DNA from 4 places in the Nanhaiella sioensis genome. Region 4 is predicted to be linked to each of the others. Evidence: predicted binding sites of a transcription regulator. Region 4 holds the regulator's gene; each other region holds the start of a gene.
What was found. The regulator LexA, encoded in region 4, represses DNA repair genes until DNA is damaged. The targets are predictions, from matches to a motif close to CGAACATATGTTCG.
Positions count from the first base shown of each region.

Region 1: V1503_RS24390 (YolD-like family protein) is a predicted target of LexA. The motif match lies at 5,199-5,212, and genes of this name have one in related genera.
Region 2: V1503_RS19710 (YolD-like family protein) is a predicted target of LexA. The motif match lies at 5,050-5,063, and genes of this name have one in related genera.
Region 3: V1503_RS04255 (YhjD family protein) is a predicted target of LexA. The motif match lies at 2,281-2,294, and genes of this name have one in related genera.

Region 1 is NZ_JBKAEG010000002.1:205,192-212,752, reverse strand. It holds gene V1503_RS24425 (hypothetical protein) at 1-66, shown strand, start outside; gene V1503_RS24420 (hypothetical protein) at 38-232, shown strand; gene V1503_RS24415 (hypothetical protein) at 828-1,010, shown strand; gene dnaN (DNA polymerase III subunit beta) at 1,149-2,276, shown strand; gene V1503_RS24405 (hypothetical protein) at 2,637-3,146, shown strand; gene V1503_RS24400 (hypothetical protein) at 3,094-3,726, shown strand; gene V1503_RS24395 (hypothetical protein) at 3,898-4,773, shown strand; gene V1503_RS24390 (YolD-like family protein) at 4,862-5,170, opposite strand; gene V1503_RS24385 (DNRLRE domain-containing protein) at 6,003-7,561, shown strand, end outside.
Region 2 is NZ_JBKAEG010000001.1:4,171,166-4,178,726, forward strand. It holds gene V1503_RS19675 (hypothetical protein) at 181-744, shown strand; gene V1503_RS19680 (hypothetical protein) at 774-1,529, shown strand; gene V1503_RS19685 (hypothetical protein) at 1,534-1,980, shown strand; gene V1503_RS19690 (helix-turn-helix domain-containing protein) at 2,860-3,216, opposite strand; gene V1503_RS19695 (hypothetical protein) at 3,449-3,814, shown strand; gene V1503_RS19700 (hypothetical protein) at 3,887-4,174, shown strand; gene V1503_RS19705 (hypothetical protein) at 4,353-4,547, shown strand; gene V1503_RS19710 (YolD-like family protein) at 4,691-5,020, opposite strand; gene V1503_RS19715 (DUF3221 domain-containing protein) at 5,419-5,796, shown strand; gene V1503_RS19720 (hypothetical protein) at 5,912-6,187, opposite strand; gene V1503_RS19725 (hypothetical protein) at 6,420-7,178, opposite strand.
Region 3 is NZ_JBKAEG010000001.1:908,499-916,059, forward strand. It holds gene V1503_RS04240 (sigma-70 family RNA polymerase sigma factor) at 1-232, opposite strand, end outside; gene lepB (signal peptidase I) at 860-1,423, opposite strand; gene V1503_RS04250 (TVP38/TMEM64 family protein) at 1,491-2,096, opposite strand; gene V1503_RS04255 (YhjD family protein) at 2,499-2,882, shown strand; gene V1503_RS04260 (competence protein ComK) at 3,282-3,860, opposite strand; gene V1503_RS04265 (hypothetical protein) at 3,997-4,224, opposite strand; gene V1503_RS04270 (IDEAL domain-containing protein) at 4,388-4,624, shown strand; gene abc-f (ribosomal protection-like ABC-F family protein) at 4,687-6,567, opposite strand; gene V1503_RS04280 (RAxF-45 family protein) at 7,068-7,202, opposite strand.
Region 4 is NZ_JBKAEG010000001.1:12,512-20,072, reverse strand. It holds gene V1503_RS00115 (M20/M25/M40 family metallo-hydrolase) at 1-195, opposite strand, end outside; gene V1503_RS00110 (dienelactone hydrolase family protein) at 658-1,251, shown strand; gene V1503_RS00105 (hypothetical protein) at 1,320-1,484, shown strand; gene V1503_RS00100 (hypothetical protein) at 1,706-1,924, shown strand; gene V1503_RS00095 (alpha/beta fold hydrolase) at 2,146-3,279, opposite strand; gene V1503_RS00090 (TetR/AcrR family transcriptional regulator) at 3,461-4,066, opposite strand; gene lexA (transcriptional repressor LexA) at 4,760-5,383, opposite strand; gene yneA (cell division suppressor protein YneA) at 5,626-5,940, shown strand; gene V1503_RS00075 (YneB family resolvase-like protein) at 5,953-6,603, shown strand; gene V1503_RS00070 (DUF896 domain-containing protein) at 7,211-7,441, shown strand.

The DNA of each region.
Region 1 (7,561 bases), on a different contig from region 4:
ATGGAAGGGAAAGTAACCAAGGAGGAGGACGAGAAAAATGAGTTTCGCAAAAGCCAAAACAAATAACCCAGATAAGTCTAGAAAAGAATCAGTTCCTGGTTGGGAACGTGTTTCACCTGTACCATCTCGCCCTCAAAGACAAATCATTAGCGACCGACAGGCAAAAAGACGTTCTTATATAGAAAAACTAAATCAGGAAGTTGAAAAAGAACTACAAACAATAAATAACTAAGAGTAATTCACATAAAAAATGACCGTCAATTCAATGATGGTCATTTTTATTTTGGTAGATTATCTATTATTTTTTTACGTTTCCTCCGGCGCCCTGCTAATATCTCTTCCATACTCCTTCTAGGAGTTGGTTTCACTCTTTTTTTTCGTATGTCTACTATCTTATCTGCCTTATTCTTTTTTTCTCTCATGCAATCTCCATCTCCTTTAATCTAATCATTATGCATTTTCACCTAAAGTATTTCCTCCTAAACATAAATTTTCTTTATAATGTTTATGAGGAATGAGTTTAATTGTTAGTTTAGATATATAGTTTTTTCACACTTCCAAGATGTAGAAGTACATTGCATGTTAGTGAAAAATAATCTAAAATAGAATATATTATTAATTTTCTGCTCAAATTTGAGCCCTTTAACGAGAACCAAGCCCTATGGGTGACATTTTTCTTTTTGGAAGAACATGTCCTCATAGGGCTTTTTTGCGTTTTAGGAAAATAGCTCCATAGCTTATAGAAGCTAAAGTTTCACCTAGCGAACACAAGCAAAAGGTGGCTACTCTGGCTTTATAAAAAGATTAAAAGGAGGACGTATAGGTTGATGATTAATGAACTAAAAGAGGAAGTTGAACAGTTAATAGGTCAAGAGGTATACACATTATATGGAGAAAGTACTGTAGAAGGGTTAATTAAGGTAGATGGCATTTGGTATGTACACCTGAAGGAATTTAGTGAAGAAGACTACCATGTGAAACTTGTGAATTGGCATCAGTTTATGGTTTAACAAAAGATTACTTAGAATGCATGGAGTTAAGAGGAAACTTTATTACCATCAGGAAGTCAAAGTGCGATTTTAGCAAACAAGCTAAAAGAATGCTTTGGCTTTTTATTTTTAAAACACTTTTTATTAGGAGGAAAAACCATGTCAACAATAACAATAAAAGAAGTAGGTTCATTTCAACAATTACTAAAAACAGTATTAGGTGCGATTGACAACAAAGCACAAAATGAATTACTTACAGGTGTACTTGTGCAAGCGAAAGGTGACGAAGTTGAATTAATAGCTACAAATGGGGATAAAACCATTAGGTGTACTGGTAAAGATGTTTCGCAAACGAAAAGTGAAGTAGCATTTTTGGTACACGCTAAAACATTTTTTGAGTTATTAAAAAAACTACCAAAAGAAGAAATCACTATAGACATCAAGAAAACGAAAATCACACTGACCGTAAAGAAAAATAAATATGATCTAAGTAAAATGGATGAATCGTCTTTCCCTATCTTACAAACAGAAGAATTTGATACATCTTTTGAAGTTCTAGCAAACAAATTTGTAGCCGGATTAAATGCTACTCTATATGCTGTTTCGGAAAGTGCTAACCGCCCAATTTTGGGAGGAGTGCATATGGAAGGAAAAGGAGAAGGGGAAGTCGTTTTTACGGCCACAGATTCTCATAGGCTTTCGTCATATGGTATTAAGTTAAATGAGGAACAAGAAGCTTTCGATGGAATAGTGATCCCTGGTAAAGCTGTAGAGGAATTGATAAAAACATTTTCTCCATTAGATGAAAAGTCAATTACTATTCAGTTTTCAAGAAACAATGTGCAAATAAGTAGTGAGAGCATCCTATTTGCTTCTCGGCTGCTTGAAGGTACGTTCCCTAGGACTGAAGGGTTAATTCCAAAAGAGTTTTCAACATCTTGTAAGGTACATAAAGAGGAATTAGCTGCTTCCTTGAAAAGATTGTTAGTAATGTTAGAGGCTACAAAAGACAAGATTATTTGCCTAACTTTAAATTCTGAAAGTACATTACCAATTCTTCAAATGGAAGGGAAAACCGAGTTGGCAAAAGCTCACGAAGAATTATTTATAAAAGATGCAAGCGGAGATATTCAACTTAAATTGAGCGTGAAATACATGCTTGACGCAATTGGAGCGATACCAGGAAAAGAAGTAATCATTAAGTTTTTAGATCCGATGAAACCGATTGTTTTGTATCCCTCGGAAGATGATACGTCTTCTGTAGATTTATTGTTACCAGTCAGATAATCAATAAACAGCCCAATCAGATATGGGCTGTTTATTTTGAAAAAATTTGATAGATATAACATTTTATATATTGATAACTTATTTTACTTTAACTTTTACAATTTTAGCTCCTGTTTTTTTTCCCGCTTTTTCTAAGAGCTTAGAAAAGTTACTTGCAGTATCTTTATTAATTTTTTTCCCCATAGTGTTCACTCTCCTTCACGTCACCATTCTAATAGCAGTATAGGTTGTTTTTTAAAATTCTAAACATAATTTGAGTCATAACTATCCCCTCCCTTCCATACGCTAGTACAAGACAGGAAAACTGGAAAAGTGACCCTGTAAAATTTATAGATTTATTACAAAGAGAGGGGAGAGGAGATGTTGGGTAACTTAAATCCATTATTTGAAGAAAAATATAATCAGGATAAAAATAAGGAACGAATAGAAGTTGTTTCGAAGAAGCAAACTTCACGTAAACGAAATATGCACTTTGATAAAGCTCATGATGTAAAGTTTCCTGTTAGTATACATTTACGAAAAGAATTAAAATCTTCATTAAAGCGCTTTAAATATTATTTTCCCGAGATAGAAATTAGAGAAACTAAATATAATACATTGCTATTGCTGTATGCTCTACAAAACATACACATTGTGAACTGGGAACAAGATTATTGTGATTCGAAAAATTACATGCATACAAAGCCACCAGAGTTCTATTATCAGGAGATAGGTGGACTAAATGGGATAGCTATGGAAAATGGGATATCTGACCGTAGAGCGGTATATATGATGGTTACGTCAGCGTTAAAAGATATTGAGAAGGGAGATAATTATAGTGCAATCTTTCAGCGACTTCAATCTATTAAAAGAAAAGTTACATGGTTCTAAGAAAAAGGGTGTTTGGAGATTAATTCCTGAACCAACATATTTATATATAGATATTAAGGTTCCTTTAATAGATTATTTGCGTGGAGATGTATTAATTTCCGATATAAAAGCGTTAAATAGTGAATCTCAACATGTCTGTTTAGATAAGCTTATTTCATTGTTATATTTACAGTTCCTCAATCAAATTCGGAAGGGTTTTTCTCTTGAAAAATTAGGAATCAATTTGGTAAATAAAATAGATGAGTTTAGAGAAAAAAACCTGAAAACAATTAATGGAGAGAAATTAAAACAGTTAACAACTAATACCTGGATTTTCGAGACGGAAGAAACGACTGATTATTTCTCTCAAACTGAAAAAAAATATGCATATTTAACTATTCGAATTAAACGGACTGAGATATACAGAGGTGAGGTTTTACTGTACGATCTTTCTAACGTTATTGAAGGTATTGATTTTACAGTTGAGGATGTTATAGCCATGTTGTATATGGATTTTATAAAAAAATTAACAAAAGAAGGCAATGATGAAAAAGTGATTCGTACCATTATCAGTAGTATTGAGTCTCACGGGGGATTTTGATTTTGAGCTTAATTCACCTGAAGGATAAGGTTTTCTGCTTTGATTGTACCCTCAATAAATTATCAATCTCAATAATTAGCAGGAGCAACATATGAACAAAGTGTCCTTGTTCATTTTTCTTATTTTAACTTATAATTATATGTAAATATGGAAAATGAGGTGGCAAGTGAAATGGCAATGAAACTAACAGTGACTGGAAAACCTATCAACATTAGACCTTGTAAATTTGAGAACCAACAAATATTTTGCTTAGATTTCGAGGAACAAAGCAAATCGATTCCTCCAAAAACACTTCCAAAACCGGGACAAGTTGCGGTCACTGCTATTCTCAGTGAGAAACAATGGAAAAAATTACAGAAGAGTATTGATGAATGTGGTGACACGCTCCAAAATGCGAACAAATTGATGATTCAAGGGGAAGTTACGTTAGATTTACCAATGGATATAGTAGAGGGGGATATGGGTTTAATCTGTTTCCAAGCTCAGTATGTCCCTAAAAAAGATAATGTAGAGAATGATAAAAAACAAGACAAGAAAGTGAAAGCATCAAAAGATGAAAAGAGTACTAGAATAAAAGACTTAAACGCACAACAACCTACACCACAAGCAGAGAAAAAAACCAAGGGAAAACAAAAGACTCATGATAAGAAAGAAATAGCGGAACTACATAAGAGATTTGATGGACAATGTCAGGAATGTGGTCAACGGTGCGACAAAAAAGTGGTCTCAATAAAAGAAAATGCTGGAGAGAAAACAATAATCTGTCCTGATTGTAAAGAGAATAATACATTAACATTCACAGTTGGGGAAAAGCTTGTGAGCATTTTGATAGAAGATACGAATATGAGTGAACATGAAGCCTTGCAGTATTTCACAGAATTTCCAAAGAAGTACGCGTTGGTCTATTTCAACGATAACGGAAGAACTTACTGGACGTGGGATGGAGAGCAACCTATTACATCAATCTATTGTTCTCATAAGGGGCATATCTTTGAAGCTGTTAATAAAAATGGTGAAAAGCTCCGCAAAAAAGCAAACCTTAAATGAATACAAAAAAATAACAATTGCATAATATAAAATACATCACGAATTGCTTTCATGAAAAAACAGCCCTACATCTCATCCTGTGGGGCTGTTAACTCATTTGAACGTCAATTATATCATTGAAATTAATCCTATAAATATCCTCAAACTTATCCATTATCCTAATATGTCTATTCATCGTATCAACATAATGAATATGACCGACAAATGGTTTAAACTGTCCATTTTCAAAGTATGTCACTACAACTTCGTTTGTATGCTCCATAGCTTCTACTATGGTATTATTTATAACCTCAATTTCGTGTTCATCTAATTCTGGTCTTTTTAATTTAAAATAGTCATCCTTTGCATCCTGTAGCATATAAGCAGACGCCCACTTTTTAATCCCTCTATCCTCCAACTGCATCACTCCTTTTTATTATTATATACGAAAATATGTTCGTTTAGTTACAAAAAAAGTTACAATATTTTAGGTTCTTTATATAAGAGTACAAATGTTGGTTTGAAATAAAGTCACGATGTTTATAAAAAAGATGCGATGTTTTGAATAAAGTCGCGATGCTTATAAAAAAGATACGACGTTTTACCCTTTGGATATATATCTAAAGGGATTTTTATAATTAGAGATAGAAAATCTGAACGACAATATAGTTATTCAAGAAAAGGGCCATATTGTGGAATAACAAGTTTTTTTGATTTATCAGTCAGTATAATATGGTGACTACCTCAAATTGAATAAGGCTCTCCTGCCGTAATCATAAAAATTTTTTTATTCCCCTAAAGTTTCGCTTATGTGTGATATTGTACACCCCACAACTCACTATAGTCAGAACAGCTTCTATTGAACTAATAACCTTATTCCGGACAAGACATCAGTTATCATAATCGTTTAGATGTTTATGATTCAGCTATAGTTTACGATTTATGTGAGGTGTATGAGTACTATAACATTTAAGTATGTCAAAATGGTTACAAGTATATGTCAAACAACTAAAATATTTCACAATACTATAACCTTTCACGAAATGTGCAATAACCTCATGGTTTTTATGTCAAAGTACGTACCCACACTAATAAATTTGTTTTCAAATGAATAATGTCAATTGAAAAATTAATTCCATTAGTAGGATATTATACCTTGTATACCATTATTATTATATATTCGTTGTTTCTTTATTACTTTATACTAGTAAAGTCCGGACAGACTAACAGTAAGAGAGAGGGAATTATTAATGTCACCATCGTTTAGAAAATACTACCGTTTTATTGCTATATTTTTATCGTTTCTTTTAATTTTTACTGCGGTAGCTCCTAATATTGCAAACGCTGCAAAAGGAGAAAAAGAAAGAATAGTAAAAAAACAAGAAATTGAAGCAGATATTGGTGAAATGCCATCAAAGCTACCCAAAGAAAAATTAGAATTAAAGAGGAAAAGAACAAAATACTCCACTAGGTACCTTAATCCAGATGGAAGTTTTACAGAGGAAATTTATCTGGAACCGCATTTCTATCAAGATCCTAAAGATAAAAAATGGAAAAATATAGATAATACCTTAAAGAAAAAAGACAAAAAAAATAAGGTTGAAAACTCAGCTAATAATTTCAATGTTGCTTTCTCTGAAGAATCAGGTGGAACAGACCTTGTGACTATAGAAAAAGATGGGAATAGCATATCCCTTATTCCTACAAAAAATAAGGAAAAGAAAGTAAAAGGAAAAATAGAAGATAACGAAATAACTTATAGTGAGATATTTGATCAAGCAGATGTTCGTTATCAAATGCAAGGAAATGGAGTTAAGGAAGATATTATACTTAATGATGTTCCTAGTGAGAATACCTTTTCATTTGAGTTGAAACTGAAAGGCTTGACTGCTACGACTGATGAAGAAGGTTTGATTATTTTTAAAGATAAAAAAGGTAACAAGCAGTGGTATTTTGAGAAGCCATTTATGACTGATGCAAATGGACAATATTCTGAAGATGTTATTTTAGCCTTAAAAGAAGAAAAAGGAAAGATTTTTGTTGACGTTGTAGCCGATTCTACTTTTCTAGAGGATCCTAAAACTAAATATCCGGTAACAATTGATCCAACCATTAACCACTGGGATGTTTTACTTGATACATTTGTAGCTACTGCGTATCCAGATTCTGTAGCATATAGTCACCCTTCTATGAGAACAGGTTTCGATACATCCTATGGAGTAACTCGTTCGCTTTTGGCATTTACTTTACCAACTCTACCAAGTGACAGTAATATTACTAATGCAACATTCCATGCCTATCAAACGAAAACTGATGGAATTACTGCATCTATAGATTTATATCGTATTTTGGATGATTGGGAAGCTGGAACTACAACTTGGAATCGACAACCATCGATTGATCCTAATCCAGAATTTACAGAAACAAACAATATCGCAAATGGCTATTGGGAATGGGAAATAACCAACTTGGCAAATGATTGGTATCGTGGCGACCAAGGGAACTATGGTTTTATGTTGGTGCAGAAAAATGAATCTTCTACACCATCACGGGTATTTAATCAAGTTAACAGTGGGAATTTTACACCTAGGTTAACAATTAATTACACAGTTGATCCAATTGGGTTCGAAAGTTATTGGGATATTACAGAAGATGGAGTTAATCCTGTAAATGGAAATCTGTTATTCTCAAAAATAGATTTAGACATACCTGGGCTTGGCGTAACTACAGAAGTTACTCGCACGTATAACAGCCGAAAATCAGAGAAGTTTGGTATGTTTGGGTACGGTTGGTGGAGCAATTTAGAGTC
Region 2 (7,561 bases), 4.2 Mb from region 4:
GTTAATTACCATTTTTTAACTTTTTGCACCGATGTTCTGCTGTTATAATTTTAATGGACATGGCCTTGTCATACTTTATTAATATTTTTGAAATAAAAATGAAACATTTGTTTTTTGTCTATAAAAATATTAACTTTTTACTGTGATAATAACAGTGATTTATTGTAGGAGGAAAGGTAAATGAAAAAGAATAAACTTATATTGTTCATCCTTATTGGAGTTTTATTCACATCAGTTATGGTAGGGTTTAACAACAAAGAGACTTATGATTTTAAGCTAGATGTAAATAATCAAGTTTTGGACTTTCTAGAGAAGGAAAGTAACCCAGTTATAGAAAAAAATGAAAAAAAGTTTGGAAAAAAAGAGAACGAGCCTAATTTAAAATTAGATTTAGAAATAGTAAATGATGAAACAGAAGTTTTTGATTCATTTAAAATTATTGGGGCAAAAGTAAAAGGTAGCATCAAAACACTTGAAAGCACATTCCCTTTCGATGGTGAAGGAGATCTTAATTTAATTAGTTTTAATGATAGAGAAATTTATTATGGAAGCGTTGGAATTAAGATTAAAAATAAAAGTGTAGAAGAGGAAGGTGCGTTATCAATTAGGTTAGATCCTGAAACAAATGAAGTTGATGTAACTATCACTAGTGGTGTAATTGGTGACACAGCAATGCTTCCATTTGGCACTCTTTTCTTAACAAATGAAGATTTGGATGCAATTGATGCAATAATTCGTTATTAGAAAAAAATTAATTTGAGGGTGTGAAATTTATGAAAAGAAAAGTTTCAATATTAGCAATATTAGCAATATTTTTAAGTGCAAATTTTGTCTCTGCGCAAGAGTTTTACTCACATAAAGGAGCAGCATACAATTCATGGGTAACTGATCAAGCAAATCAGACGCAAAATATAACATCATCAGCAGTCGTAATGTCAGCTTCAACAGTTTATGCTGGTAACTCTAGTGGTAAAGAAATGATTAGAGCTTGGAATAGATGTGGATACGTATCTGGACGTTTACAAGTGGATGCTTGTTGGCCAACTGAATTAACTGTATCATTAACTAGTCCAGATGGTGTTAGGAATCTAATAACTAATATGACACCAAATGAATCAAGTACGAGAGATCTTGGTGGATTAGATTGGCTCATTGGTGGATATTTTGCTAATGGAGTCTGGGCGATTATCAAAGCTATAGCAAATGATGTACTAGCAAATGTTACTCATACTACAGATGTTTATGATGAAAAAGGAACTATTACCTTTAAAGGCTCGAATTTAGTGAACACTGAATTGCCTATGGGTGTAAATTATGACAAAGGTGATGAATATGCTGACGGTAAATCAAGTGGGGTAGTTGGTTACTTTACATTCGATTATCAATTACAGACAGGACAGAAAGGTAATTTAAAAGCCACTGCAAAAGCCGAATATGATGTGAGAAAAGATCTTGGTCTTACTTGGTCAGCTGTCTATACTGTGAAGAGTGGTGAAGCAGTAATAAATCATACTGTTACAGGGAAGTGATAAATTGAAAAAATTCCAAAGCTTACTTATTATTGTTTTGATTACAACGAGTATCATTCTTATTTTGTATACCTCAATAATAATTCGAGATTCAAATAGATTAAAAGAAAATATCAACGAGTTGGAAACTACAGCATTTGTAGACTTTTATACACAATTAGAGAATTATCAATTTATAGTTTCAAGATCTCTAGGAGATAACAAAAGTTATCAGTATTTAGATGATCACCTGTCTAGTATTAATACGACATATTTGATGTTTCAGTCTACTACAAAATTAAATGATACTGATAAAAATGTCAAGAATATTGATATTGACTATTTATACAAACAGTTATGGGAAGATATAACTGTAGATTATGATAATGTTACCAAAGAGGAATTAAATGAGATCATTAATAAAATAGAAAATGCTAGAACTGAACTTTTGAAATTTCTTCCTGAAAATTGAAATTTGTGATCCCCTAATTAAAGTGGTACTTCCCAGCAGAAAAAACTAGAGAATTCTTAATTTCGTGGCTTTTAGAACAAGGGTATTAATAAAGAGAACTCTTTCACAAAAGGAAAGAGTTCTCTTTATTTTGATGATATAATTTGACCCACCACCTGACCCACTAATGCCCCACTTAGGATGAAAATATATGATAAGGTATGAAGAGGTAAATTTGAAAAAGTTGATTTTAAAGGGTTTTTGATTAGATATAATCGGATAATAAAAGGAAAGATATGTTCCGTACGCAAGTTCACCCTTGGGAACGTGACCAATATATGACTTTATATTAAAGTTAAAATGTTGATTTAACAACGTTTATAGCAGTTACTTTTGGTGGTCAAGCAAAGCTGGATTTTAAAATTCCAGTGCTTGACCACTTTTTGACCACCAAAATCTCCAAAAAAATTTACCCCAATTTGACAATTTCCATCTTAGGTTTATCAATACAAATATTACATAAAGGGGGAGACATAAAATATAAACTCCATGAATTTTTGTTAAATGAGGCAAGTGAAGAAGCTAAATATGCTTGTAATAGATTTTTTTCTATTATTTGACAGTGAAATTGAGAAGGAACAGTTTGAACATTTAAATGGTAGAGGAATTTAGGGTAAATAGCAGAGAAAACTAATTATCAAAATTTATAGCATGTCTAATAGAAAAGCAATTACAGTGTGAACTACACACTAAATGAGTTGTCGGCATAATCAACATTTTAGAAAATTGTCAACTGGAATGGCTTGTTAGGAAATTAAGATATTATGATAAATGATTAACTTAGATCATTTATAATAAAAGAAGTATTTTAAAAAAATAAAAGCCCAAATTTTATTGGGCTCATCTATTAATAGAGGTTGCCTCAATTTCATGTAACCATTTATCAATGGCTGCTTTAGGGAAGAAGAGCTCACCCTTAATTTTTAAATAAGGTATTACGCTTTTACCATTTGAATCTGGGAATAACTGAGTTACTTGTTCATTGCTTATACCCAAATATTCGGATAACTGTGTAGCAGTTAATAATTGACCTTGTGTTGCATCTATTGTGTATGATTTAGTGGCTTCAATTCCATCAGACAATTGTTCTGCAATTATTCGATTGCCTTCCTTTAACCCATTTGAAATAAACCAGCTACCTATTACAAGACAAATAGCTAAAGTAAATAGTGATCTTGCTATTAAATTTTCTTTCATAGTTTTCACCCCTAATTTAATATATGTTTATTATATGAAAATTTTCCAACAAAAGGGCGTGGAACTTAATTTTCGTTTTTTTGTTTTAGTAAATCATAATAAAATGACAATTTTAGGTCTAAGTTTCAGTAGTCTAAGAGTACTTAAATTGTCGATTGGATTATTCTTAATAGTGTATTGTGATCATACAAAGAGGAGGAATTTACATGCTTGTTCGAAGGGAGGCGGGAGTATGAAAATAAATTTTACAGGGATATCAATTATTATTCTAGCAATATCTATCTTAGTCAGTTCAATATTTATCTCCAATTCTTTATCAGACATGGCAAAATCTAATTCAGTTAGTTCAGTCAATTCAGTAAGTGAAAACAGTAAGGTAGAAATGAGATTATATAGTAAATCAGAAATAGCTGAGTATATGGGGATTACCATAAGTGAATTTGATGGAATAGATTTAAATCAAGTTCTTTCAGGCAGTGGGATTCCATTTATACGTACAGATGATGATAATTACTATACTATTCATGGGATTCAAGAGTGGTTGTCAAACAATAATACATATTCAATCTATGACAATAAGGATTTTATTAATAATTGAAAAAGATAAAGGAGCATGTGGGAGTCTTATATGCTCTTTTTATATGGGAGATTCAAGGTGATTTAAATAATCATGAATAATAGTGAGAATAACATTATCAGCGCCCTCAAGAGTGATATTAGGGATATAGTTATTTGTGAATCCAATAAAATATCTATTTTATTATCAAACCAATTCTCAATAAAAAATAAAAACCTATCAAAATACGGGGACATTTTGTACTACGGTTTCGGTAGTGATAATGCTATAGGGGAAAAATCTAATACAGGACATACTGCTGTACTTTCAACAACTGATTATTATGTGATTGAAGCTTCTAAAACTGCAAACAGTGGTAATAAAGTACACCATTGGGAATAGAAGTAACTTATGGGATGGTGCTAGCGGAATAAAACAATACAAAGTAATCACTAAGTTGGGGACTAACGCGACTACTTCTGAATTAGAAGCAGCTGTAGATTACGGATTAGAACAAGTAGGAGATGATTATAGAATAAAAACAGATATTTGGTCAGAAGATGAGTAGTACTGCTCAAAGTTGACTAACGCTCAGTGGGATGAAGTTGGATATAATTTGCAATCTTCTAGAGCGTTTCATATTGATGGATTACTTGCAGTTATTCCTTCTGATATTGTAATAGATGCCAACACTCCGTTTAGTAAAAGAGTGGGGTACTATAAGGAATTATTACAAGTGATGAGTAGGAGAAGAAAGTATCAAAAGGTGAAATAACAACGGATGAAGCGGTGTTTTTAAACACTGTAAATGTTGTCCGTCCTTTAAAATACGCATATAAATAATAACAATTGCATAATATAAAATACAGCAAGATATTCACTCCATGAAATAACAGCCCTGCAAAGCATGTGGGGCTGTTATATTATTTGTACATTAATAATATCCTCAAATTTAATCCTGTGTATTTCCTCGAATTTATCCGTTACTCTAATATGTTTGTTGAGCTGATCTACATAATGAATATGTCCCATGCATGGTTTAAACGCACCGTCCTCAAAATACGTCACTGATACTTCTTGTGTAAACTCCATAGCTTCTTGGATTGTACTGTTAATTTCCTCTATTTCATGCTCATCTAATACAGGCTTTTGCACCTTATAATACTTAGCCTTTGCTTCTTTCATCATCTTCATATGTTCAGGTTGTATAAATGCTGGCATCCATTTCATTATCCCTCTGTCCTTCAAACGTATCACTCCTTTACCAATAGTATATACGAAGATATGTTCGATCAATACATTAAAAAGGAATATATGTTCGTTCGTAATGAGACATAAGGAGATGCTTGGAATGAGAGGCTTAAGTAACTAGGATAAATAATGATAATCTCAGCTCAGATGATTTTTCTCAAGGAGGGGACAATGGTGCAATAGTATACAATCCTTACAATTTTTTAATACACCCTATACATTCTGGAGGTGAATTTCCATCTGGAGTAGGTGGAACATATGGACTTTACACTCAAATAATGGACGCTATGGAACTATATGATATCTTCCCCTATACTAATGATACAGTAATTCACTTGCCAGAATAAATGAACAATGAATAAGCAACAAGTAAAATGGAATGAGAGGGGTTCTATATGAATTTATTTAGATATGCAATTACTGCTGTAATTTTATCTCTTCTTGTATCATGTTCAACGACAAATCCAATATTCGAAGGTTATATTCTTGAAAAAAAAGAAAGTAAGGTGTATGAGATCTTAGTGATAAGTAATATTACTAAAGATGATATAAATGAAAAATCAAAGGAAGAGCTAAGATCAGAGGCACAAAAAAATCAAACAGCTATGTATTTTACTATTGATAAAGATGAATATGAGGAGTTAACAGTCGGTCAACAGGTAAAGGTCAGGCATAAAAAATTTGCTGCTGAGACAAATCCTCCCAAAGTAGGTGCAACAAAAGTTGAAATTATTGAAGAATCAGAACAAGAGAAGAATGTGGATAATGAGTAATAAGGGAGAGGGATTTTACGATAAAGCAGCTTTTACCGTAAGGATATTAATTTAAATCATCGCATAAATTATAACTACTCTTGATTGACAATCATGAAGAAAGGGGAGAGGCACGCTATCTTTCCCCTTTATATATATTAGTCAGCTTTACTTTCTTCTTTCCAAATATCTTTATATTCCATCTTAATATAGACTGATCTTTTATGAATACCTTGATAACTTTTTGACCGTCACCACTAGAAGCTTGTTCAATATCATCACCTGTGACTTGAACATTAATTGGTGTGTTTGCAGAATAGCCTTCATCTCCACTTGTATTAACTGATCCATGAGTGGTATCTATCTCAGTGCCTGTGTCATGGGCTGCTCCAGTAGCATTTACTACTTTCACCTTGAATTCTGTAAAGTCTTCGTCTGAAGAGAAGGAGAAGGATGCAACATTTTTCTTGCGATTGATTCTCTAGATTTTCAATCCACTTTGTCTTGGAGTTTTTTTTCTCAATTGCTCCAAAATTGTTTTCCACTTCAGACACAACCTTTCAAAATAAAAAAGAGACAGTCATTTAGACTATTTCTAATATCATTTTAAATTTTAATACCTGCTTCAATAACATCTCTCCATCTTAAATTTCATTATTGATCCATCTATTTACTTCACAAAAATATAGTACAGTGACTCCCCAGTATACAGGGTTATTTAATCCACTTGCTAAACTTTTACCAAGCCCCATCATGTAAAACTCAACTAAGTGTATACTACTGTATATGATAAAAATGATAGTCAGATATCTAGTTCGTTTGTCTTGTGCAATCATTGCAAAGATACCAATTACACTCCCGACGACTATTCCCAAGCTTAACACATTTAAATCATTTGTAATTAACCAAATGACTATTGATAACATCAAATAAAGTAAGAACCCTGATAAGAACATTAGTATATTTTTTCTGGTGGATGCTGATATTTTTAAATACTTATAAAAATAGCTCCATGTAAAAATTAAAAATATCAAGGATGATGATTTGATTAAACTCATAATAATTAGTAAAGTGCTCTCCGTTACATTTCTAAGTTCAATTTCTAGAATAGTAGGGTTGTTAGCAAAAAAATATATACCAATAATAAATGAGACTACAGCTATTAAATATGTTATACCGTAAAATAACTCAAATTTCTTAAAGTGTTTATTAATGGACTTTGAAGATCTTCGATAGCCATTAAATCCTATTATACTAGCTAGAGAGAACAAAACTGCTTCAATAGTTAAATCGACTAATCCAACTCTATTTGTTGATATTAAAACCATGTAACCTACAATTGAAGTAATAAATGCTAACAGGATGTCTTTTTGATAGGAAATAAAACTATTACTCATTTTCACTACGCCTCACTCCCGTTAAAACATAAATTAGTGAGAAATATTAGATTTGAGTTTGATCTATAGTAGTTATAAATATCAATTATATCCATTTCTAACACTATATTAATATTTCAACAAAAACTATTATTATCCTTTTTTTATAAGAATAGGTAGTACATTTTATGTTATTCCAGAAGTGAGGTAGGATACGATAAAAGGTATACATTATCGTGAATTTTGGAGTATTTTAACTGGCGCCGATAATCGAGGTTCGCCGTTTTCATCTACATAAGAAAAAACACCGCTAAAATAACGGAGTTCGTTGGTCGTGCTTTGTAATTTATTTGTCATTCGCTTTCCACCACGCTTCTAAATCGACTTTGTCTTCGAACACACAACTACGT
Region 3 (7,561 bases), 900 kb from region 4:
AATTAATCATAATGCGAGTAATCCAAGTAGTAAAAAATTGTGGTTGCCTCACCTTTCTGATCTCCTTATAGGCTCGAAAGGTCACTTCTTGCACTGCTTCTGTTGCATCGTGTTCATTTTTAAAATACGAGTATGCTATTTTATACAAGCTTATTTTATGCAAAGTAATTAATTCATAAAATGCCTCATCATCATACTTTTGTGCACGTTTTACTAGTTGTTCAAAATCCAAAGTGTCTCCTCCCCATAAACCTCTCTATAATATTAGAGCACAATAACTCCAAAATAGTTTTCTTTTTTTGACTGTTTTTCAGATTAATTTTGCTTGCCGTACTATGGTAGTAAATATAAACTAAGCGTTCGTTTCATCTTTTCCTAATTAACGATGATGTTAACTGAAGAATTGTTGCTGTCATTTTCAGTGACAATAGCAATGAAGTTTACGAAAAGACCTCTATTTGTACACATAAACACAATTCATATAAAACATGCTAATCTGTAATCACCTTCACAGGCAAAGGGTCTTGTAATTTCAACAACAAATGGTTAACAGAGCGTTACAAAAAAAACATAACAAAAAACGTCAATAAGTCCAAATCCTTATCAACGTTCACATTTATGTAGTATGTATTTACTTTTAATGTATTTCAATATACTGTCATTTTGTTCTTCCTTAGAGAAATATATCTTCATGTCAATAAAAAACAGGGACAATCATTATCTAGTATATTTAGCAACAAGATTTGCAAAAGGTTCGTGGCATCTTTTCTTCAATAAAACGATGACTGTTGAGTATAACGACATCTTTACCCTCTAGTTTAGGAACTAATGCAAACAAAGTTTACGAAAAGATAGTAGGCTAAAATGTTATATCAAATTCATCCATTGGCCAGTAACGTAAATTGACCTTTCCAACAATTTGATCTCGTTTAATGAACCCAAAATGCCTCCCATCCCAACTTTTGCGACGGTTATCCCCTATAACAAATACTGAATCTTCTGGAACACTAGCTTCACCGGTAATTTCTTGTAGTGTAAAATCTCCTGTCAGTTTACCTTCAACGAGTCTTTCTTTAAATGGAAGGAGGTATGGCTCTTGAACAGGTTTATCATTAATATATAAAACGTCTTGCTTGTATTCAATTTTATCACCTGGTAAACCGATCACACGTTTCACATAATCATCTTCACCATCTGAATGAAAGACAACGACATCAAAATGGTCTAGATCTCCTAAACGATAGCCTATTTTATTTACCATTAACATATTACCATCCTGAAGGGTAGGCATCATCGATTCACCTTCTACTACATAATTCGTAAAGAAGAATGTTCTAAAAAATGCAAAAATAATAATTCCAATACCTATAGACTTAAGCCATTCAATTCCTTCTTTTTTAATATTGTTTTCTTGTTGAGGCATTGTCTATTAACTCCTTCATAACTTTTTTTAATTTTATTTTATCAGTATCAGTTTCGTGGAACAATAATCAATTTGCTGTTTGTTTAATATTAAACCTTGCTTCTAGCCTTTTCCCTACGACCCATAATATGAAAATAATAATTATAACGATAATTGATCGTACAGGCTGATGAACTAAGGCCGCAATATCATACCCAACCCAACTCATTGTAAAGATCATCACCATTTTCCCACACAATACGGCAAGAATAAATTGAGGTACACGTACGTTTGACAAGCCAGCAACAATGTTAACAGCTGCCGATGGGGTAAATGGAAAGCATAGGAGTAAAAACAATGGACCGAACCCGTGTCTATCAACCCAATTCATTAAGCTTTTCACTTTAGGATGACGGCTAACAAAAGAAAAGAAGCGCTGTTGACCAAATTTTCGGACTAGAAAAAACACCGCTATTGAACCCGCACATGCACCAATCCAAGAAAAGATAAAACCGAGCCAAAGTCCAAACGCAGCCGCATTTGCCATCACAAAAACAAATAAAGGAAAAAACGGTAAAAATGCTTCAATTAAGGGCAGAAAAATTCCAGGTAGTGGTCCTAATGAGCGATATTCTTCTAATACAGATAATATATTTTCTAACGTTATAAGTTCTCTTAACGTGTCTAGGTCCATGTCTATTACTCCTCATCGTCAGATACATATTTTTTACCCACTATTTCATATATTGTACACGTATAATGTTAATTTTGGGAAATATAATATCAAACAAATGTCATTTCTACAACTATTGTGAATTATACCCTTTTCACAATTTTAGATACTTGTTTTTTTTCATAATTTATAATAAGATATAAACCAAACATACGTTCTTTTCTCCTGTAATAAACATTTTCACATTCATTATAATTTTTCATAATCACTTTTCTTCTTATTTATATCCATGTGCTAAAACTTCGTTGATTATGCTTATTTAACAGGAAAGTTTACGCAATTTCTTAAGGAAACCACGAGGAAGCATTAACTCTTCACTCGTTATATACATACTTGAACAAGCTTTCTGAAAGGAGAAATAGTATGACGAGAATTCCAAATGAAGAACGAGCAATGATGGAGTTGGCAATTTATTTGCCTATGTTATTAATTGTTTTAAACAAAGACTTAGCAACCATTCAACAAAGTAATTTCAAACTAAAAAAGCCATACGTAACTATTATTGAGCAATCAATGAAACAAATACAAATAGATTTACGACGCATAAAGAAAGAAATGTACAAAAATGATTTAAAAGTATGTGAAGTAAACCGAGATGAAGCTTTCACAGATTTTCTATTTATTTATAAAGGGTATGAGGAACGACACAATTACTTTAATCCACGTATAAGAAATAAAGTACAGGACCTAATGATCGTATACTTGCAAGATAATAAAATTAATTCGGCCAAGCCTATTGATACGTAAGTAGGAACATTATCAATTTCAATAAATGACATAGTATGATTGCAAGTCGTTATCCACTGTCGATTAGCTTATGACAAGCAAGGTCACCTCAAATTGACATATAATTGTGACATAGCTCAGAAATATTTATCCTTTGTAAACACGCACTTAATTGGGTGTAATTAAATGTGTTACTACTGATATCGTATGTTGCTCAGCAAATCAAGTGGAAATAAAAATCATATATACAACTTTGTATTACCGTTGTATATATGATTCGAGATTATAGTCGTTACTCCTTTTAATTTCGGTGTTTACGAGTATTGTTGTTCCTACTAAAAAATAAACACGTATTGAATTAGTGTTCGTAGCATCTTTTCACCAATAATTGCAACAAAGTTTATAAAAAGAGTCTTTCATTTAGTCATGCTTACTTTTATCTTCCATTATGTAACTATGACTAGATTTTCTCCCATTCTTTTTCTCTGGAGTTAACAAAAATGCCATTTTCCGATTATTGTTATCAATGCGGTCTGTTAATTTTGTTTGCAACTGGGCAGTACGATGTAATTGATTTTTAAATGATCTATGAGAAATAGGCAATTCAATGTTTGTTTTATTTACAAAGATTACATCAGTTTTATTTCCAGCGACTGGCTTATGATCCTGAACGTGAGGGTGTGAAATCCAAGCACATAACGATTTTTTTGGTGAGAGTGTAGGGAAGAGGTAAATCATGTTAGATGGCTCAATAGCGATGGGAGCTTTATAAGATATTCCAATAATCTTATAGGTACCCTCACGCCTTCCTCTGAAGCTTGTACCGTAATAAAAACAACTTCTTTCAACAATTTGAAGCGGCTTCATTAATACAATAAACTCCTCAGTTTCTTCTATAACTTTTGAAACTGGCCTTCCTTCATAAATATGTGGCAAGATAGACATTGTGTGCCTGTTTACCTCATAACCTTGCAAGACACCATGTGATCCATCATTCATTTCATCAACTCCTAACTATTAATGTAAACCTAAATATTTCCTTTATATAATAGCACACAAATTTGTGCATTTATTTGAATTCACAAAATATTCATAATATAAGTGATTTCTGGCATAGAAAATCACTTATATTATTTTACGAATTATTTTTTGATTGTCCTATTTCTTTTTGAGCAATATATTCATTAGCTTCTTGCTGTATAACATGCTCATTTGTTGAATCACCAGAATACTGAATTTCTGATTTAAATGGGTTATTTGAATCAAAATTTGCTGTAACCATAACTGAGGGATTAAGTGTCGTTCCCAAAGGTAATTCCGTCTCATCTTCCATCGTCGACTTCACTTTGTTGTGTTTATCCACTATACATTCCTCCATTCTAAGTTCTATACAAATAACATGTTCCATTATTGTAATTTTATTCACAATCATGTAATTTTATCTATTTTCCGAATATTTTAAATTTTTGGTTGATTTTTCACTTAATTATCCATATAATATAAAAAAGACGTAGGAGGGATTTTTAATGAGAGAAAAAAAGTCGTATACTGAAATCATGAAATCCCACGGCAAAGATCAAAAATTGCTACACGATGCTACTATGATTGATGTATACATTCAAATGGTAATAGACTCTGCTATTTATGATAGAAAAAAAGAATTACTTTTACAAAAAATTGATGCTGCTTTAGATTGCAGGAACAATGAGTTATTTATGAATCTTTCACAGGAATATAACAACTTACTAAAGCTTTCCTCATAACGATTTACTTGATCAAAAGCTACGTACTTAAATGCTGAGTACGTAGCTTTTTTTGCTGTAGTTTATAGCATCTCATCTAAAGTTTCATACAGGTCGTCTCTTTCAGTACTTAATAATTCTCTCTTCTGCTGCAATTCTAATAAATTAGTTAGTTCAAATTCTTGTTCCATTAGTTGCTCAATCTTATTAATTTCATCTTCTAATGCTTCAACTTTTATTTCTATATGCTGTACTGTTACAGTTTCTTGTTTATTAACGGATATCATTGTTTTTTTGACATAATGATTCTCACTTTTGGCTTTAGCTGGAGTTAGACTAAGTTCTTTTCTTTTTCCTTTTGCTTCATCGTAACTTCCTTCATATCTTGTTAGTCCATAGTCTTCAATCCAATAAGTGACCTTAAAGCATTTATTTAACAAATAACGGTCGTGTGATACACAAATCAGCGTCCCATCAAAATCTTCAATGGCATCTTCAAGTACCTCACGAGAGTCAATATCAAGGTGGTTTGTTGGTTCATCTAAAATGAGTACATTAAGTTGTTGCTGCATAAGTTGTGCTAAACGCAATCGCATTCGTTCACCACCACTAAGGCTTGAGACTTTTTTAAAAACATCCTGGCCATAAAACATAAATCTAGCTAGAATGTGCCGAGCATCAGCTTGTGATATCGGTACTTCATTACAAAAGTGCTGAAGGATCGATTCTTCTTTGTTGTCATACTTAAGCTGCTGGGATAGATAACCTATTTTAACTTGATTTCCTACTTTAACAGCCCCTTCGTCTACGTGTTCATTACCTAATATCATTTTTAATAATGTTGTTTTACCGCTTCCATTATGTCCTACAATTGCCACCCTATCTCGAAATCTAACATACATTGAGGCATCGCTAAAAAGTTTTTTCCCTTCAAACTTTTTACATATTTGATCAATGACGATAACGTCCTTTCCACTTCTATCCTCCATATTAAAAGAAAGTGCCATTTTCTTTCTTTCAAGAATCGGACGTTTTAGTTTTTCCATCCTCTCAATTGCACGCTCCATATTTTTTGCTCTTTTATGCAATCCTTCATTTGGTGGATTCGCACGGTTTGCCCATTCTTTCAACCGTTTAATCGTTTCTCTCATCTTTTTAATTTTCTTCTGTTGCTCCTCATACGCTGCAAATTCAGCAAGTAATCTTTCTTCCTTTTCTTTAACAAATGCAGAGTAATTACAGTGGTACGTGGACAGTTCGCCAGCTTCCAAATCATAAATCTTTGTAACAATTTGATCTAAAAAGTATCGATCATGAGATATCACGAAAACTGTGCCTTCATATTGAGTTAAATACTGTTCAAGCCATTCCACAGCGTCTATGTCTAAATGATTGGTCGGTTCATCAAGTAATAACAGACTTGGCTGTTGTAGAATAACTAACCCAAGTCCAACTTTTGTCTTTTCACCACCACTAAGTTCATTAAACCTTTGTTCAAGCATTGCTTCAATTCCTAAACCATTAGCTACCTTCATGATCTCAGCTTCAATTTCATAGCCACCCAAGTTAGTAAATTGTTGTTGGACTGTCCCATACTCTTCTAATAACAACTCAAGTGACTGTTGGTCTTGCTCATTTGCCATAGCTCTTTCTAATTTTTTCATTTTTTGTTCCAGCTTTTTCACATGTGAAAAAGCATGTTGGAGAACATCTAATACGGTTGTACTAGCTTCAAAACTTGGAATTTGTGCAAGGTACCCAACTTTACAACCTTTCTGCAAATGAATTTCTCCACTATCAGGCTGTTCTATACCTGACAACAATTTAAAAATAGTTGTTTTTCCACTTCCATTTTGCCCTACAATTCCAATTCGCTCTCCAGTTTTTATTTCAAAGGAAATATTTTCGAATATCTGATTTCCTCCATACATTTTACTAATTTCATTTGCTGCACATACGATCATTTATAACCACTCCTTAACAAATTTTTAGACTAGCTAATGGGCCTTTATTATTTAAAGGGCTGTTTTCACATTAATTGTTACTTGTGTAATAAAATCTAATCACAATTATTACTAACGTTCGGGGCATCTTTCTTCTATTAAACGATGACTTTTGTGTAAACCAACATCTTTATCTTCTAATTAAGAACAATACCAACAAAGTTTAGGAAAAGAGCCATATAAAAACACAAAAAAAGCCATAGGTAAGATTCAACTACCCATGACTTTATGAAACATAAATTTACTTAACAAGAAATCATCAATCGTACACAAATTGGCATAAGAATTTAAACACAAAAAAGGAGAGCATGACTCTCCCCATAGTAGCCGATCAGATTTCTGTGAGAAATTTATATTAGATGGTGTTCAGATATGTTAGAAAATTAGCCAGATTTTTCGAGGCTACATTCTCCAACTGCTTTGGCATCCTTCTGAACACACACTATTAGGGTTAAGAGACCTTACATTCTGTTCAATATGATGTGTTTTCTAAAAATGGGCATACGTATCCCGTTGAAAACAACACCATGAAAAATCGCACGGCAAATATAAATATATGCTAAAAAACCATTGCGATTAATAACAGAATGTAACATCTCTACACCTCCTTATCATTTTTCAAGATGTTTTTATTGTATCAACTGAATCATAAAAATTCAAACTTTTTCTATAAATAGAACTAACTTATATCTATTACTTAATTAGGTTTCATGTCGTATACTTTATAACTGTTGTTTACTAAATGAGAGAAACCAGATGCGGTAATACGAAACATCATTGTTTATATAACGCTCTTTGCAATTGAAACTAATTGAGGATGCAACAAGTAATTGACCCAATTTTATATGAGAATAGATGCCACGAAATCTAGTTAAAAATACGGGTTAATTTACTACATACATTGTGAAATAATTATTTGTAAAATATATAATTTTTAGAAAAGTGTTAAGTGATA
Region 4 (7,561 bases):
AAAATAACGTCCATCGTCTGTTGCATGTAAGGTTATATGGTCTTTGTGATTTTGAAAATAGGGTAGTGACTCGAGTTCAGATATTACAAATTGTGGTAACCATGTTTCTGCTTGAGAACCAGTAACACTAGGAATACTTACAAGCTGGCAAAGAAGATCTATGAATTGCTGCTTTGATTGCCATTTTTTACTCATATGATTATCCCTCCACTTACTTTATGGAATAGTTAATTATAATTAATCTTTAAAAACTATTGAACACTCAAATTTTTGTAAAAAAGCCAGCCTAATTAAAGTTGTTAATTATTCTACTAGAAAAATTTACAAATTAATAGACTATTATTTAATTTTATCAAAGTTACAATAAGGTAAACAGAATCAACCCATTATAGAAAATACGCTCAATAATTAATCAATTAAAGATTTTTTCTAATTACAAATCCGAACAATTGAGGAGTCTATATGTTGTAGAAAAGGTTCTGTACGAACATTTTTTAACTATTGTTAACAAACAAATGACATCATTAACAAGTAGGTTATAAGGTTGTCATCGTTATAAAGAAAAGAATACGCTCTGCATTTATGGTTAAGTGTGCAATGTATGAGCACAATTATACATTGAAGAAATTAGGTCAATAATTATTAGGGGTAAAGTAAATGATTTCTTACAAAAATAAATCAGACAAATTAGTGATCGTTGTTCATGAAATATACGGCGTAAATGAGCATATGAGACATATTTGTAAAGAACTATTCAATAAAGGCTTCGATGTGATTTGTCCCAATTTGTATAGTGAAAACAATCAATTTCATTACGATGAGGAGAAATTGGCTTATCACCATTTTGTTAATAAAGTCGGATTTGCTAGAGCAGCTACCTACGTTAAGGCACTTTTAAAAAAATCTAGGCAGGAATACAGTAAAATCTTTATTCTTGGTTATAGTGTAGGTGGGACAGTCGCATGGCTGTGCAGTGAAGACCAGAATTGCGATGGAGTTATTAGTTATTACGGTTCAAGGATAAGGGACTTTATTGACATGATCCCAGCTTGTCCCACACAACTAATTTTCCCAGAGAATGAAAAATCATTTCATGTCGATCAATTGATTACTAAACTAAACGATAAAGAAAAAATCACCATTAAAAAATATAGAACAAATCATGGATTTAGCGATAACAACTCAGAGAACTATTGTGAATTATCTGCTAAGCATGCATTTAATGAATTGTTACGCTTTATAAGTAGTTAATAAGAAAGGGTCTTCGAAAACTTTGTTGCATTTTTTCACCTACATTTGAGCAACTGGATGAGTATGATATGATTTTTATAGTCTTTAAAGAAGATAAGGTGCCGAACGTGTTTAGCGCTTATTACAAGGCGCTTTTTGTAAACTTTGTTCCTATAGTTCCTAAAACAGATGATAAAGATACTGTTTTACTCAACAGTCATCGTTTTATAGAAGAAGCTTGTCTCGAATACTAGTTTTATACGAGTTATATTTTGTTACGCAAACTACATTCTATACAAAAACCAGCCTGTTATGAAAATCTACAATTAATGTGAAAACAGCCAATAGAAAAATCTGAACTAGGTAGAAATGTTAATGTATTGCTGTTTCAATCCGCATTCTTTGCCAAAATCATGAAACTTCCTACTATTTTTATTCGTATATTATATATATAACTAAATTTGGGGGAGTTTGTATGAAATTTATAATATTTGGGTTTATCTTGTTAGTTATTATTATTGCCATTACTGCGATTAGTACTGGAAATGCTAACAGAACAAAACATCGTATTCATAAGACAAGTTCATCAACTAGTAGTAACAATGATGGAAATGGTGTAGGCTTATATTCATCTGATTACGGTCATGGCGACAGTGGGGGCAGTGGTGACAGCGGAGGAGGAGGGGGAGAATAAATAAAACTAACTGTATTTTTAAATAAAGGCCCATAAACGTGGTTTTATATGTTAGTCATCGTTGTACAGAAGAAAAAATGCTAAAAATTTCTAGTTGAAACGTGTTCTTTCTTAATACGAAAAACAACTTAAATTATAAACCCATTAACTGATTTATATTAGTTAATGGGTTTTCTTCAGCAGGTTAGCTTTATCTTTATTTTTCTAACCCTACAAAATTGTTATTCTTTTTCATTTAACCAATTTGCCATGACTCTGAGAGCAAGGCTGAAATTTCCCACCTGACAGTGATTATGAGCATGATCATCTCTAGTGAAGATTCTTTCAGTTATAGACTTTGCATTCGTTAAAGCTTTTACTTGAATATCGTGCATTTTTAGCGGTATAAAATGATCTTCTGACCCTGTTAATATTAATACATCTTGTGTAACGTGTCCTGATTTTAAATGTGCAGCATTGAATTCTAATAATGCCATGCCACCATCTAACGGAGTATCAGTTTTAGTAATATACATTAAATTATCGGTTCCCCATTTTTCTTGCGGCATCATCTTCATTTTTACATCAGCCATCCAATACATTAATTTAGGATGTTTGAAAAGCCATAAAGCAAACTTCTCAATAATAGGTGGGGGGATTTTCATGTAGTCGTAGGCTATACTAAGAGCAATCACTCGTTTAATTCGCTGTTCATGCGCAGCTGCTCTGAAGCAAAGCCAGCCACCCATGGACACACCTAATAAGGTTACGTCATTTAACTTAAAGTAATCTAGAACGGCTTTTGTTGGTTTTTCCCATTCATAACTTAGTGCTAAGCCAGATTTTTTTAAGGCACCACCTTGCCCTGGACCTTCAAATAATATGACCTCATAGTTTAAATGTGCAAAATAGCTTGCCATTGAGTATAGCTCTTCCATAAATGAATCAAATCCACCATGAATGACAATTGTTCCTCTGGCATTTTTATTGTTAGAAGGTAGTCTCATTGCAGGTAAGTATACATTTTCATAGGGTATGTTATAACGTTCAATATCATGTTCAACAAACAGGTCATTATAAAACATTTCAATGAATGTATCATACAGTCTTAATTTATCTGGGTCATTCGGATGAGTAAAAAATTCTGCAGCCCTGTAATAAAATGTTCCATTCATTATGCGTTTTTCATCAATAGCTTTTTCAGCCTGCTTTATCATTTCCTCCTTCCAATCTTCTAACTTTTTTATTCTGGTAGCTGCATCCACCATGTCTTCTTTTCGTGTGTATCCCATTGAATACCACCGATTCATTTGATAGTCTATAATTTTTGTTTTATGAAAATCATGGTATCCTACAGGATAATCAAATTGGGCCATATAATAACTCTCCTTTTCAAATTAAGCTCGTTATTTTGAAAAATAATTGAATGCAGAAAGGAATCATTACTTCAACGATGCACAGATGTAGCATATACCTTACTCCAAATTATCAGTTAGTCAGGTAGAGACATAAATCTTCACCTACTTTGCTGATGTCAACATGTGATGGTTAAGATCATTATTGATCTGTCAGGCCATTTTTAAGGAAATCAATTAAGTGGTTTAGACTTGACTCATAGTGATCAGGCTTTGACATATCCGCTACATCCACAATATTAGTGAACAAGAAACCAATTAATGATTGGACGAATTCCAGTGGTAGTGTCTGCCTAATTTCACCTTTGTTATAGGATGCTTCAATGAGCTTGTTCATTTGGTCATTATCCTGAAAATTATGCCTTGTCAACGCCTTTTCGTATATGGGAGTTCCTTTTTCTTTAATAAAGCTGTTTGCAAAACGATTAATATCTGGATATTCATTGGAAAATTGCATTCCAATTCGGATTTGTGTTTTAAATATCGAAAAAATGTCTTTGGAATAATCACTTGGATTCATAACCTTGGCAAGGAATAGTTGCTTTTTTTGAATCAACATGTCTATGAGATTTAAGTAAAGATCTTCCTTGTTGTTAAAATGGTAGTAAAATGAGCCCTTACTCATATTCGCTGTCTTCAAAATATGATTTAATGAGGCTTTGTCATAGCCTTTTTCCACAAATTCATTTAATGCTGCTTGCATTAACGCATCTGAATGTTCGAATTCTTTATTAAATCCTCGCGTCAATTACATCATCTCCTACAAGTTTTTAATCTTAATCGTTAGCTCTGTTCGTAAACTTTGTTGTTATAGTTCTTTATCCTGAAGATAAAGAATACCGTCATTTTATATGAGAATAGATGGCACGAAATCTAGCTGTATTCGTGTTTATTAGTGCAAAAAAACACGCTATGCTGAAATAGCCTGATAGTTAATGCTGCTTGCTTATTATACATATTAGACCGAATGGTCTAGACCGTCAAGTCTAATCTCAGGATAACAAGCATAAAATTGGTGACATAGTGGGGGATATGAGAAAAAGTGACTAAGAAAATCATTGAATGATAAATTTAAACTAAAGATTTTTTGCTTGAATTTTGTTTTTTTACTAAAAATGGACAGTATTATGAGTTTTATAGGAGCTTAGAAAAGGTGTCTTGAACGTTAGATATATACGTGTGTATATCTTAAAAGTAAAAACAGCAACCATTGTGAAAATAGCCAATCAAAATGAATTCTGAGGGAGCTTACAATATGACAAAAAAATCCTTAGCTCAGAGGTTCTAAGCTAAGGATTGGATTATAATATGAGATCGTATGAATACATTAAAAAGCATTGTGGACTGCTAACCTGTATGTTAATCTATCTGATTGGAACAACGTTTTAAAAGAGACTGTTTGTCAAAGAATAGATCATACATTCGTTATGTACAATAGTGTTTAATGGATGGTACGATACACCCCGATTACTTTTCCTAATATAGCTACATTACGAAGAATAATAGGTTCTAAAGTTGAGTTTTCTGGCTGAAGTCTTATGTAGTCTTTTTCTTTAAAAAATCTTTTTACTGTTGCCTCGTCATCCTCTGTCATTGCAACAACGATATCTCCATTTGAAGCAGTTTGTTGTTGCCGAACAATGACGTGATCCCCATCTAATATACCGGCCTCAATCATGCTATCTCCCATTACTTCAAGCATAAATACATTTTCGTCAGGGGATACAAGTTTATCAGGAAGAGGGAAGTATTCTTCAACATTTTCAATTGCTGTTATTGGTTGACCAGCTGTTACCTTTCCTATGATCGGTACATTCATGACGTTATTTTTTGGGATTACATCAGCAGGATCTAAATCTAATATCTCAATTGCTCTAGGTTTAGTTGGGTCTCTGCGGATTAGTCCCTTACTTTCTAAACGAGATAAATGACCATGAACTGTTGAGCTTGAAGCTAGCCCTACCGCTTCTCCAATTTCTCTAACAGAAGGTGGATATCCCTTTGATTGTACTTCTTGTTTTATGAAATCTAGTATGTCTTGTTGCCTTTTCGATAATTTTGCCATCGTTAGCACCTCATTATAATAATCTTTTCTATTGTTAGCATGTATACCCGTTCATAACATTAAAAAATTAAGATCATCTATTAATACTGTAAGGATATACTAGAAAGATTTTACTTTCATTCATTATAGCACGACTTGTTATGTATAACAAACGTAAGTTCGTAAAAATGTTGACATAAAACATTTGTTCGTATACAATAACTAAAAACGAACATGTATTCTGTTAATCAGGGGGACTTATTATGAAACAATCTAAAATTTACTATATCTTGTTTTTTACTGTTTTTATCGGCTTTGCTTTTGCACTAATTACTTCTTATAAGGATATCGAGAAAAATGATTATATTACTATTAAAGTAGAAGATGGAGATACACTTTGGGATATTGCGTCCGAGTATAGTAACAGTCACGATTTATCAATCAATGACTTTATCAGTTGGGTAGAGGATGTAAATCAAATAGCTCCTGATAGAATTTTTTATGGTGATGAAATTTATATTCCAGTGTTAAAATCAGAAGGTAATAAAATGTATGATACTTATGCAGTTAACAATTAATCGGAGGTAGAAATGGAAAAAGCAATAATATATTGTCGTGTTAGTACAAATAAACAAACACAGGAGACATCATTAACACGACAAAAGGCAGAATTACTCCAGCTTGCAAACAGTTACCATTTTGATGTGAAGAAAGTGGTTGTAGAAAGGGCAAGCGGATATGACATGGATAGAGATGGCATTTATGAGCTATTGAATGAAATTAAAGAACAGCATATCGATGCCCTTTTAATACAAGATGAGACGAGGCTAGGTAGGGGTAATGCAAGAATAGCTTTGCTGCATTTTATTTTAAAGGAAAGAGTTAAAATATACACAGTTCATCATCATGGAGAGTTACAATTGTCAGAAGCTGATTCCATGATGTTGGAAATTGTTAGCATTGTTGAGGAATATCAACGAAAAATACATAATTTAAAAATTAAACGGGGAATGAAACGAGCTATCGAAGAAGGATATAGACCTGAGAGGAATTTAAAAAACATCCATGTAAGCTCAGGTAGAGAAAGAAAGGAAATACCTATTGAGGAAATTATAAGGTTACGCCAAAATAATCTCACGTTTTCAGATATAGCGGCAACATTACGTGGTCTTGGATTTGATGTGTCAAAAGCAACGGTACATCGACGTTATAAAGAATATATGCATAATAATTTAGAGTAGATGGCTAACAATAGAATGAACGAATGCTGTAGTATACAAGTTACAATTGTATACTTATATTACGTTGTTATTGAAAGGCACTTTTCGTAAGCTTTGTTACTATTATTATGACATTAGTACCAAGAAAAGTGGCTTTACATGTTAGTCATCATTGTAGAGAAGAATAGATGCCACAATCTGCAGTTGAGTCTAAATATAAAAACAATCATCAATGCGAAAACAGCCTTTCGAAACTTGGTAGCTATTATAATAAAGGAATAGACAGTAAGACGGAGTTTTGAATGGGTCCCCAAAATTATAAGTAGAGAAGGTACGACAAAAGCTAGATGTATACGTGATTAATTCTTAGTCTGAAAAGCAACAGTCTGTATGAAAATAGGCTATTAAAATGACACTATTGGCAATATCATTGTATTCAACTAAAGTGGAAGGTTAAAACGTAATTATTAGCCGATTGACTATGTTTTCAGAGAAGAAAAAATCCAGCAATTGCTAATTGTATAAGTCTTTAGTTTTTTGTACTAAAACAAAACCGTTGAAAATGAAGCTCTCTTCTTGTAATATGTACAGAACATAATATCCTATTGAATAGAAAGGAAGCATTGACGTGTTATCAAATGAAAAAATTAATCGTATTAACTATTTGTCAAAAAAATCTAAATCATCTGGGTTAACGGATGAAGAAAAACGTGAACAACAAGATTTACGCAAGGAATATATTCAATCGTTTCGTAATTCGATGGAAAATACTTTACATTCAGTAAAAGTAGTAGATAAAGAAGGAAATGATGTTACGCCTACAAAATTAAAAAAGAGTAAGAATAGCCGTTTTCATTAAGGCTAGAGTTATTACCATTCGTAAATTTTTATTTTATAATCTTCCTAAATTATAAGCTGAATGAAGGAAGTTTAAGGATACATCATTTTATGTATGGTTTTTTGTACATACTATGAAAAG